DNA from 3 places in the Kluyvera intermedia genome. Region 1 is predicted to be linked to each of the others. Evidence: predicted binding sites of a transcription regulator. Region 1 holds the regulator's gene; each other region holds the start of a gene.

Region 1 (3,930 bases):
AATAATGCCGCAAAAATGGCCTGCCAATCAAAATGCACTAATAACCAGCTACCCAGAAGCGGGGCGAGGGCTGGAGATAGGCCGACCAGTGGCATAATCGTGGCGAAAATACGGTTAGTGCGCTGCGCAGGATAATAGTCAGTCACCATCGCCTGCCAGGTTACGGCCGCCGCACAAACGCCTACGGCCTGTACAAAGCGCAGTACCAGCAGTGTGGTACCATCACGCACCCACAACATGCCTATGCAGCCCAGCGCAAAAATGGTTAACCCGGTCAGCAGAATCGGTTTACGGCCGTAGCGGTCTGACAGCGGCCCCCACAAAAGCTGCGCGAGGGCAAAACCGGCGAGGAACAAACTCAGGCTGGCACTCACTGCGGATGCTGGTGTTTGCAGATCTTCCTGAATAACCGCAAAGGCAGGTAAATACATATCTGTCGCCAGAAAACCCAGCACGCTCAGTCCTGCTAGCCAGACTAAAAATCCTTTCCCCGGTTGCATAAATCGACCTTTTTCTCATGAATAAACAATTGCGCAGAGTGTAGAGAGTGCAATGGTGGTTGTGAAACGCTAATATTTGAGTCATGGATTCAAAATATTTGAAGGCAAAAAATGTGGTCTGAATATTCCTTAGAAGTGGTTGATGCCGTTGCGCGCAACGGCAGCTTTAGCGCCGCGGCGCAGGAATTACACCGTGTGCCTTCGGCGGTGAGCTATACCGTCCGTCAGTTAGAGGAATGGCTTGCGGTGCCTTTGTTTGAACGGCGGCACCGGGACGTTGAGCTAACGCCTGCCGGTGCATGGTTTTTGAAAGAAGGGCGATCTGTTATCAAAAAAATGCAGATCACCCGCCAACAGTGTCAGCAGATTGCCAACGGCTGGCGTGGGCAGTTGGCTATTGCGGTAGATAACATCGTTAAACCGGAACGGACTCGCCAGATGATTGTTGATTTCTATCGCCACTTTAACGATGTTGAGCTGATCGTATTTCAGGAAGTTTTCAACGGCGTGTGGGATGCGTTGTCGGATGGTCGCGTGGAACTGGCGATTGGCGCGACCCAGGCCATCCCAATCGGCGGGCGTTTTGCCTTTCGCGACATGGGTAAGCTTAATTGGCACTGCGTTGTCGCCTGTTCGCATCCGCTGGCAAAGATGGAAGGGCCGCTCAGCGATGATGTGTTGCGCAATTGGCCTTCATTGGTGCTTGAGGATACCTCTCGCTCGCTACCCAAGCGGACGACCTGGCTTCTGGATAACCAAAAAAGAGTGGTGGTACCGGACTGGGCGTCGTCGGAAACCTGCATTTCTGCTGGACTATGCGCGGCAATGGTACCCGGACATCGGGCGCAACCGTGGCTTGAGAGCGGGGAGTGGGTCGCATTAACACTGGAAAATCCCTTCCCGGATGCAGCCTGTTGTCTCACCTGGCAGCAAAGCGAAGCCTCACCGGCATTAAGCTGGTTGTTAGAGTATCTGGGAGACAGTGAGACGTTAAACGATGAGTGGCTGCGGACGCCGGAATAAGGCGTCCGCATCAGGACTTAGCGGCGATAGTCGCGATACGGGCCGTCGGCCACGGAGCGGCGTTCGATGAGGCGCGGATGCACCTCAATCGACTGAGACACCTCACGCTTACTTACGATGCGGTCCATCAACATATTGAAGGCCGTTTCACCCAGTGAATCTTTTGGCTGATGAATCGTCGTCAGCGCCGGGGTAAAGAAACGGGAGTTGCGCACGTTATCGTAACCGATAAGCGAAATATCCTGCGGAACCCGCAGACCCATTTCATCGGCAGCACACAGTGCGCCCATCGCCATGACATCGCCACCGCAGAAGATTGCGGTTGGACGAGGGTGCTGGGACAGGATTTGCTGCATCGCACGATAGCCAGACTCAGGCTCAAAATCGCCCTGTACAATCCAGTTGGTTGGGACGTTTATCATCGTCTCTTCCATGGCTTTCATAAAGCCCGCCAGACGACCCGCACCAGTGTTACGCTCCAGCGGCCCTGGGATCACGCCGATATCGCGATGCCCGCGTTCCACCAGATAACGACCCGCCATATAACCGCCCTCAAAGGCGTTATCAATCACGGAGTCAGTAAAGTCAGCTTTGGATTCTCCCCAGTCCATCACCACCATCGGGATGTTGCGATACTCTTCGAGCATCGTGAGCAGAGATTCCGGGTACTCTGAGCACATGACCAACAGGCCATCTACGCGCTTTTGCGCCATCATCGACAAATACGCGCGCTGTTTCTCAAGATTATTCCACGCGTTGCCAAGAATTAGGGTATAGCCTTTCTCAAAGCAGTTTTTCTCAACGGCTTCGATGATTTCAGCAAAATACGCCGCCTCGCTACTGGTTGCCAATAAACCGATCGATTTGGTGTGGTTAACCTTAAGGCTACGCGCCACGGCGCTTGGCGAGTAGTGCAGCTCTTTAATGGCTGCCCAAACCGCTTCACGCGTGTCTTCAGCGACAAAACGGGTTTTGTTAATTACATGTGATACGGTTGTAGTGGAAACGTTTGCGCGCTTCGCTACATCTTTAATTGTTGCCATTCCATCTCACTCCAGACCCTGGCCTGCCCCTGATAAAACCGAAAGGAAAACGTTTGCCTTCACACACCCTGGTACAATCTTGCAGATTGCATTTCGCCGGGAAAACGATACAGGACGACAGGAGGGGGTCAATGGCCGGTACGCTTATAAATAAGCGTCGAATTTTGACTTATCCTGGCGCAAAGTGGAAGAACAAAAACAAACATCCTGCTAAATCTGTGAAGATTTTTACGATTAACTGTGCAAAAATGATTAAACGCAGTTTTACTGTGGAAATCAAAAGGAGAAAAATTGATGAGCACCGATCTTAAGTTGTCACTCGGTACTACCTTTATTGCGCTTGCTCTGATCGTCGCAGCAAGTTTCACCGCTATATTGCATTAATCCCTCTGTGAGGGAGCATCCGCTCCCTCTCGTATTATTGTTACCCAATTAGCAATAATCTTTTGCTGTTTTGTACACTTCTGTTTTTCTGTGATTAATGTCATGCTTTTGCCCCATGTTGTCATGCCGCGTATTGCGTGTGGCTTAGCGGAGCTTTTGTATGAAAATTAATTTTCCCTTATTGGCTTTAGCCATTGGGGCCTTTGGTATTGGTACGACCGAATTCTCGCCGATGGGCTTATTGCCGGTTATCGCGAAAGGGGTTGATGTCTCAATTCCCGCCGCCGGTATGTTGATCAGCGCCTATGCGGTTGGCGTGATGGTTGGCGCGCCGCTGATGACGCTATTACTGTCACATCGCGGTCGTCGTAATGCGCTGATTTTCCTGATGGCTATCTTTACCCTTGGCAACGTACTGTCCGCTATCTCGCCGGACTACACCACCTTAATGCTCTCGCGCATTATCACCAGCCTCAACCATGGCGCTTTCTTTGGTCTTGGCTCAGTGGTGGCGGCGAGCGTGGTACCAAAGCACAAGCAGGCCAGCGCCGTTGCAACCATGTTTATGGGGCTGACCATTGCTAACATTGGCGGAGTGCCTGCGGCAACATGGCTTGGGGAAACTATCGGCTGGCGTATGTCGTTTATGGCAACCGCGGGGCTTGGTGTGATTGCCATCATCAGTCTGTGGTTTTCTCTTCCAAAAGGTGGGGCGGGGGAGAAACCGGATGTTAAGCGCGAGCTGTCGGTACTGGTCCGTCCGCAGGTCCTGTCTGCGCTGTTAACGACCGTATTAGGTGCGGGCGCCATGTTCACGCTCTATACCTACATTTCTCCGGTACTGCACACCATCACCCACGCATCGTCAGGTTTTATCACACTGATGCTGGTGTTGATTGGCGTTGGTTTCTCCATCGGTAACTACCTGGGCGGTAAATTTGCTGACCGCTCCGTCAGCGGCACGTTGAAAGGCTTCTTGC
Region 2 (3,930 bases), 1.8 Mb from region 1:
AAGAATATTTCCATGCGTTCCCTGTTTGCTGCGTTGTCTCAATTATTCAAAACATGAAGCGTCGTGCTTCTTATTATACGGTCTCCAGAGTAACGCAAAAGCAAACAAGACGTGGCTGAAAATGGAAAAAAAGTGTTGGTACGTACTGCACATGGATGACAAACAAAAAACCCGCCAGTTGGCGGGTTCTGTGGATCACGGTGACGATATTAAATCGCCCAGCCGCCCGCATAGAAAACGACCAGCGCCACCGCAATAATCACGGTACCGATATTCAACTTGCGCCATTCACCGGAGACCACGCGACCAATAACCAGCGTCGCGAAGCCGATCATGATGCCGGTCACGATGTTACAGGTCAGCACAATCATCACTGCAGTAATCAGGCCAGACATCGCGTCAACAAAATCGTTGAAGTCGATGCGCGCCACGTTGCTCAGCATCAGCAGGCCGACGTACATCAGCGCAGGTGCGGTCGCATAGCCTGGAACCAGGTAAGACAGCGGAGAGAGGAACAGGATCAGCAGGAACAAGATACCCACGGTCACCGCGGTTAAACCCGTTTTACCGCCCGCTGCCGTACCTGCTGCAGATTCAATGTACACCGCCGCTGGAGCCGCACCGACGACTGCGGAGAACACGCTGCTCAGGGAGTCGGTAGTCAGCGCTTTGCCGCCGTTGATGATCTGACCGTCTTTATCCAGCAGATTGGCCTGACCGGCTACAGCACGAATGGTACCGGTGGCGTCAAATACCGCCGTCATCACCAGCGCCAATACGCTTGGCAGCACGATTGGGTTCAGGGCCCCCATGATATCCAGGCTACCGATAAGCGAGTTGCCGTTGTCATCACTCAGGGATGGCATGGCGAAGATGCCAGAGAAGTGCACGTTGGGATCGAAAATCAGGCCAACAATGGAGATACCGATGATGGTCAGCAGAATACCGCCTGGCACCTTCAGTTTTTCCAGACCGATGATCATCGCCAGACCAATCAGCGTCATGATAACCGGGAAGCTATCGAATTTGCCCAGCGCAACCGGCAGACCTTCAATGGGGTTTTTAACAACCATGCCCACGCCGTTAGCGGCAATCAGCAGCAGGAACAGACCAATACCGATACCGGTGCCGTGCGCAATGCCCTGCGGCAAATTGCGCAAAATCCAGCTACGGATCCCAGAAGCAGAGATAATGGTAAACAGCACGCCCATCAGGAAGACGGCACCCAGAGCCACCGGAATGCTGATCTGCTGGCCCAGTACCAGGCTAAATGCGGTGAAGGCAGTCAGTGAAATGGCGCAGCCAATGGCTAGCGGCAGGTTTGCCCACAGACCCATGACAATTGAACCTACGCCCGCAACCAGACAGGTCGCGACGAAGACCGCGGCTGGCGGGAAGCCTGCTTTACCCAGCATACCCGGCACAACAATAACCGAGTACACCATTGCCAGGAAGGTCGTAAGACCGGCAACAATCTCCTGACGAACGGAGCTACCACGTGCAGAAATTTTAAACCAGGCGTCTAACGAACCGCCGGTACGCGCTGAAGGCGTAGACATAGAAAACATCCCCTGAGAGTTTTTATCATTCGTTCGTCTGCGTGGTGGAACATCCACTGCCAGTTAAGCGTCATCTCCTTGTGCTACATTGCGGCAATAGGGGAGCCACAAAAAAGCAAACGATTAACTCCGCGCAGACAAAACGATAATCGGAAGTCCCCATTTGCGCGTTTGCGCAATGAGGTGAGCCTGTCGTTTTCGACGTAAGATGCGTCCGAAAATTCGAGGCAAACGATTATCTGGCTTTTATACCCTCTTTTTCAACAGAAGTTTGCCCTGCTGTATCAAAATTAACGATTGCCGATGAAGAATTCACCAACCCATGCGCAAACGTTATCGTTAATGCGCAATCTGGCAACAATTCTGTGGCATAAATGTCGCAATCACCCGGCATGGATTATTCGTCTTCTAACAGTCGCGCACCGGTGCCCTCTTCACCCAATTTATCACCTGGGTTACGCAACGGGCAGTCACGCAATGACATACAACCGCAACCAATGCAGCCGTTGAGTTGATCGCGCAGCGCTTCCATGGCGTGGATGCGTTTATCCAGCTCTTCGCGCCATTGGGTGGTGAAATGCTTCCAGTCTTTCGGCCCCAGCGTGTGGTTTTCCGGTAGAACGCGCAGAGATTCACCAATGGTGCCGAGCGGGATCCCTAAGCGCTGGGCAATTTTAATAATCGCCACGTAGCGCAAAACATCGCGCTTATAGCGCCGCTGATTGCCGCTGTTTCTCGTGCTGCGAATCAGCCCTTTGCTTTCATAAAAATGTAACGCAGATACCGCTACGCCAGTTCGTTTCGCTACTTCACCCGGTGAAAGCAGCGTTTTTATTCTCGTCGATTTTTTTTCCATAATCCGCTTTACCTCAAGTTAACTTGAGGAATTATACTCGCCCTCAGAACAGAAATCGACGCGAAAATAGACAACGGGGAGAGCCTTATGTCCCATCGGGAAATTATTCAGACGCTTATTGAATGGATAGATGAACATATCGAGCAACCGCTTAATATCGATATCGTGGCCAAAAAATCCGGCTATTCGAAGTGGTACCTGCAACGGATGTTCCGCACCGTGATGCATCAAACGTTGGGTGATTACATTCGCCAGCGGCGTCTGTTGCTGGCGGCGGAAGCGCTGCGCACCACCCAGCGACCCATCTTCGATATCGCGATGGATCTGGGTTACGTTTCGCAGCAGACGTTTTCCCGCGTATTCCGCCGTGAATTCGACCGTACACCGACAGCCTATCGTCATCAGATCTCCGCTTAATATGCCTCTTTGCTGCCGTCGCACACCGCGCGGCAGCACCATTCCCATACCCTTTTAACGGTTATTTTACTGACAAAAATCCTGCGCCCGCCTCTGGTGAATAAAACAACAAACGTGATATAGTTCACAAAATAGAATGAAACAGAAACAGCGTTTCATCTCGTTTGATGCCTTCAGATAGCCAGAGCGCCTCGTGCCTCAGTGAACAACGCGCTGTCAGGGCAATGTCTTGTTTATCTCTGAGGATAAGGTTTCATGGTTTCCATTACCGCAGGCGTCGCGCTGCTACGTTGGCCGTTAACCAGCGCAGTACTGATGTTTATCGCCAGTACCCTGAAGATTCAACTTCGTAAATCAGACTACGCCGGGCTGGCAGTGATCAGCGGTATGCTGGGTGTCGCAGCAGCTTGCTGGTTCGCGACGGGCTTACTGGGGATTACTCTGGTGGATATTTCGACCATCTTTAATAACATCAAAGATGTGATGGTTGAAGTGATGAGTCATGCGCCGCCTGAATGGCCGGTGCCGATGTATTGAGTGCTGATGAAACTGCTAAAACCCCGATTTATCGGGGTTTTTTATTGCCCAAATTCACCAGGGAAAACCCTTTCCACACCAGGTGTTTTACTCTCCATCGACTAAAATAAACGGATGCGCCCTGCGGAGTGCCGCACCATGAACACCGTCCCTTTCTATCGTTTTATCATTCCCTGCCTCAGCGTTCTGCTGCTTCAACCCGCTTATGCTGCCTCGACGGAGAGTGAGCCTTCCGACACTCTAGAGGTCAATATCGAAACGATCATGCAGCCGTGGACGGGCGATCTTCCCGGCATGCAAGACCGACGAGTGATCCGGGTGTTGACCACCTACAGCAAGACCTTTTTTTTCATCACCAAAGGCCAGCAGCGCGGGGCAACTCACGATATTTTCGCTGCGTTTGAACAAAGCCTTAACGCGCAGTTGGCAAAAGATAAAAAGCTGAAGCAGCGCCATCTTAAGGTACGTATTATCTTCGTCCCGGTAACGCGAGATACGCTTTTTAGCGCCCTCAATGAAGGTAAAGGGGATATCGCGGCCGCAAACCTGACCATCACCCCT
Region 3 (3,930 bases), 1.3 Mb from region 1:
CGCTGGACGGAGGCAAAGTCGAGGTCAGCGTCAGACTGGCCGGAAGCCATTGAAGAGGCTGCACCGCCGCCCAGACCGATGTTCATGGCCGGGCCGCCGAGGACGATCAGTTTTGCGCCCACCACGATCTCGCCTTTCTGCACATGATCGGCGCGTATGTTGCCGATCCCGCCCGCCAGCATGACCGGTTTGTGATAGCCGCGCAGCTCTTCGCCGTTGTGGCTGTTCACTTTCTCTTCATAGGTACGGAAGTAGCCGGTCAGCGCCGGACGACCAAATTCGTTGTTAAACGCAGCGCCTCCCAGCGGGCCGTCGGTCATGATATCCAGCGCAGTAACGATACGGTCAGGTTTGCCGAAATCTTCTTCCCACGGCTGTTCAAAGCCTGGAATACGCAGGTTAGATACGGAGAAGCCCACCAGCCCGGCTTTCGGTTTCGCACCGCGCCCGGTAGCGCCTTCGTCACGGATTTCGCCGCCAGAGCCGGTTGCCGCACCTGGCCATGGCGAGATAGCGGTCGGGTGGTTATGGGTTTCCACTTTCATCAGGATATGCGTTGGCTCCTGATGGAAATCGTAGCGGCCGGTGGCGTGATCGGCAAAGTAGCGACCCACTTCGGAACCTTCCATCACGGCGGCGTTATCTTTGTACGCTGACAGCACGTGATCCGGCGTGGTTTCGAAGGTGTTTTTAATCATTTTAAACAGCGACTTCGGCTGTTCTTGACCGTCGATAATCCAGTCGGCGTTGAAGATTTTGTGGCGACAGTGTTCGGAGTTGGCCTGCGCAAACATGTACAGCTCGATGTCGTTCGGGTTGCGCCCCAGCTTGCTAAACGCATCTTGCAGGTAATCAATTTCATCATCAGCCAGCGCCAGGCCAAGGCGGATATTGGCCTCAATGAGCGCCTGACGTCCCTGCCCCAGCAGATCAATACTGGTGACCGGAGCGGGTTGATGGTGAGCAAACAGTTTTTGGGCATCCTGCAGGGAGCCAAATACGCTCTCCATCATGCGGTCGTGCAGTTCTGCCGCCACAGCATTCGCTTGTACAGCGGTCAGGTCAGGAGCATCGAGGTAATACGCTACGCCGCGCTCTAAACGCAGAACCTGTGGCAGGCCGCAGTTATGAGCAATGTCAGTAGCTTTCGAAGACCAGGGAGAGATAGTGCCAGGGCGGGGAGTGACGAGCAGCAGTTTACCGGTCGGTGTATGGCTGTTGAGGCTTGGGCCATACTGCAACAGTCGCGAAAGCCTGGACTGCTCTTCTTCATTTAGCGGCGCTTCCAGGTCGGCAAAATGGACATACTCAGCGTATATATTGCTTACCGGGAGGTTGGCTGCCTGAAAACGCGTCAGCAGTTTGTTAATGCGAAATGCAGACAGTGCAGGCGAACCACGCAGAATTTCCATCATAAGTCTCTCGTCTTCTCAGCTTTCAGTGTGCGCAATGGGGGAGAACGGGCGCTATTATAGAGAATCCTGCGCCGCGACGAAACCGTTTGCGTCGAAATAAAATCAGCGGCGCGCTTTACCAATAGATGTGACCTACTTCTCGAATCAGTTGCCAAGTGGCGCAATGTTAAGCAAAATGCCGCTCAATCTATAGCAAACCGTAACGTCGTCAGGGATTTATACTTACATCTGGGCGAATTAACTATTTGAAAAAACTTAAGATTAATTATCTGCTCATCGGCGTTGTGACGCTGTTGCTGGCAGCGGCCCTATGGCCATCAATTCCCTGGTTTGGCAAACCAGAAAACCGAATCGCCGCGATCAAAGAGCGGGGGGAGCTGCGCGTCAGTACCGTGCAATCCCCGCTGACCTACAGTACCTATAATGATAAAGATATTGGCCTCGACTATGAGTTAGCTCAGCAGTTTGCTGACTACCTCGGCGTGAAGCTGAAAATCACCGTGCGGCAGAATATCAGCCAGCTTTTTGATGACCTTGACCATAACGACGCCGATATGCTGGCGGCGGGGCTGGTCTATAACAGCGAACGGGTCAAAAACTATCAGCCCGGCCCCACCTACTACTCCGTTTCACAGCAGTTGGTTTATCGCGTGGGTAATACGCGGCCTCGTAGCCTCAGTAACATCACCGCAGGCCAGCTCATCGTGGCCCCTGGGCAGGTGGTCATAAACGATCTGCACAGTTTAAAACAGAAGAAGTACCCAGACCTGTCATGGACCGTTGACGACAAACGCGCGTCGGTCGATCTGATGCAGGCGGTTATCGATGGCAAACTGGACTACACCATTGCCGATTCGGTGGCGATTGGTCTATTCCAGCGTGTTCATCCTGAACTGGCGGTAGCGCTGGATATCACTGACGAGCAGCCGGTCACCTGGTTTAGCCTACAGGATGATGACAATACGCTCACAGCCGCAATGCTCGACTTCTTCAACAACATTAATGATGACGGCACCCTTGCCCGTCTGGAAGAAAAGTATCTCGGCCACGGCAATGATTTTGACTATGTTGATACGCGTTCATTCCTGCGCGCGGTCGATAACGTATTGCCCGATTTACAGCCGCTATTTGAAAAGTACGCTAGCGAGATCGACTGGCGCCTGCTGGCAGCCATTTCTTATCAGGAGTCGCACTGGGATCCGCTCGCTACCTCCCCCACCGGCGTGCGTGGTCTGATGATGCTCACCAAAAATACCGCCCAGAGTCTGGGATTAACCGACAGAACCGATGCCGAGCAAAGCATCAGCGGCGGGATGCGTTACATCGAAGATATGATGGACAAGGTTCCGGATACCGTGCCGCAAGGTGAACGAATCTGGTTTGCGCTCGCCGCCTATAATCTCGGTTATGCCCATATGCTCGACGCACGTGCGCTCACCGCAAAACAAAAAGGCAACCCTGATAGCTGGGCCGATGTGAAGCAGCGTCTGCCGTTACTGAGCCAGAAACCCTGGTATAGCAAGCTGACCTACGGTTATGCCCGTGGGCATGAAGCTTACGCTTACGTTGAGAATATTCGTAAGTACCAGATAAGCCTCGTCGGCTATTTGCAGGAAAAAGAACAGCGGGAAGCGGAAGAGAAGGCAATTGCTCAGGCCTATCCTTCGGTATCGCCAGATGAACTGCATCAGGGCGATAATGCTTTTGGGCTGTTCTCATTTTTACGCCGGAGCGATTACAGCAACGGCGACCCGTCATTGCTGAGATTCTCACCGAAAAAATAAACGTTCAGTTTAAAATGTCAGCTCGGATTTGATGGTCAGCATCGCCTGTGAATGTTTAAGCTGTTGGGGAGAAAGCTGCGGGTACTTCCCGGCGGCGCTGCGCTTGGCCGGGCTACCAACGAATGTCGTCCTATGTAAAACCGCGCACTAGGTAAATGGTAGCCCGGGCAAGGCGTTTACGCCGCCCCCGGGACTGGCACTCTAGGTTAATCGTGCTTCGCCGCCTGCTTTAACGCTTTTTGCTGCTGCCGACGGTGGCGGAAGAAATCACTCAACATCGCCGAGCATTCGTCGGCCAACACACCTTCAGCGATCTCAACTCGATGGTTCATTCCGGGATGATGTAATACGTCAATCAACGAACCCGCCGCGCCGGTTTTAGCATCGCGCGCGCCAAACACCAGATTGCCAATACGGCCGTGTACCATGGCGCCCGCACACATGACGCAAGGTTCCAGAGTCACATACAGCGTGGTATCGATAAGCCGATAGTTTTGCAGCACCAGGCCGCCCTGGCGTAACGCCATAATTTCCGCATGTGCCGTCGGATCGTGACGACCAATCGGGCGATTCCAGCCTTCGCCTATCACCTGGTTTTTATGCACCAGCACAGCGCCTACCGGCACCTCCCCTTCGTCCCAGGCGCGTTTGGCAAGCATCAGCGCATGGCGCATCCAGTATTCATGGTTGAGTTCAGTATCAGACAACGTCGGGGGCTCCAGATGATAAAA

What was found. Region 1 encodes PurR, which represses purine synthesis genes. Its sites were predicted from a motif close to CANGCAAACGTTTGCNTG; they were not measured.
Region 2: the regulator PurR is predicted to act here: its motif matches at 1,784-1,801, upstream of U0026_RS21005 (NCS2 family permease).
Region 3: the regulator PurR is predicted to act here: its motif matches at 1,491-1,508, upstream of purL (phosphoribosylformylglycinamidine synthase).

Annotation. Positions count from the first base shown of each region.
Region 1 covers NZ_CP139986.1:2,597,368-2,601,297, reverse strand. The annotation lists gene punC (purine nucleoside transporter PunC) at 1-500, opposite strand, end outside; gene punR (DNA-binding transcriptional activator PunR) at 612-1,523, shown strand; gene purR (HTH-type transcriptional repressor PurR) at 1,541-2,566, opposite strand; gene U0026_RS12555 (hypothetical protein) at 2,698-2,877, shown strand; gene cydH (cytochrome bd-I oxidase subunit CydH) at 2,861-2,950, shown strand; gene U0026_RS12550 (MFS transporter) at 3,111-3,930, shown strand, end outside.
Region 2 covers NZ_CP139986.1:4,366,109-4,370,038, forward strand. The annotation lists gene U0026_RS21000 (Na+/H+ antiporter) at 1-14, opposite strand, end outside; gene U0026_RS21005 (NCS2 family permease) at 210-1,559, opposite strand; gene soxR (redox-sensitive transcriptional activator SoxR) at 1,957-2,415, opposite strand; gene soxS (superoxide response transcriptional regulator SoxS) at 2,503-2,832, shown strand; gene U0026_RS21020 (YjcB family protein) at 3,088-3,369, shown strand; gene U0026_RS21025 (MltF family protein) at 3,508-3,930, shown strand, end outside.
Region 3 covers NZ_CP139986.1:1,342,918-1,346,847, reverse strand. The annotation lists gene purL (phosphoribosylformylglycinamidine synthase) at 1-1,415, opposite strand, end outside; gene mltF (membrane-bound lytic murein transglycosylase MltF) at 1,661-3,199, shown strand; gene tadA (tRNA adenosine(34) deaminase TadA) at 3,406-3,906, opposite strand.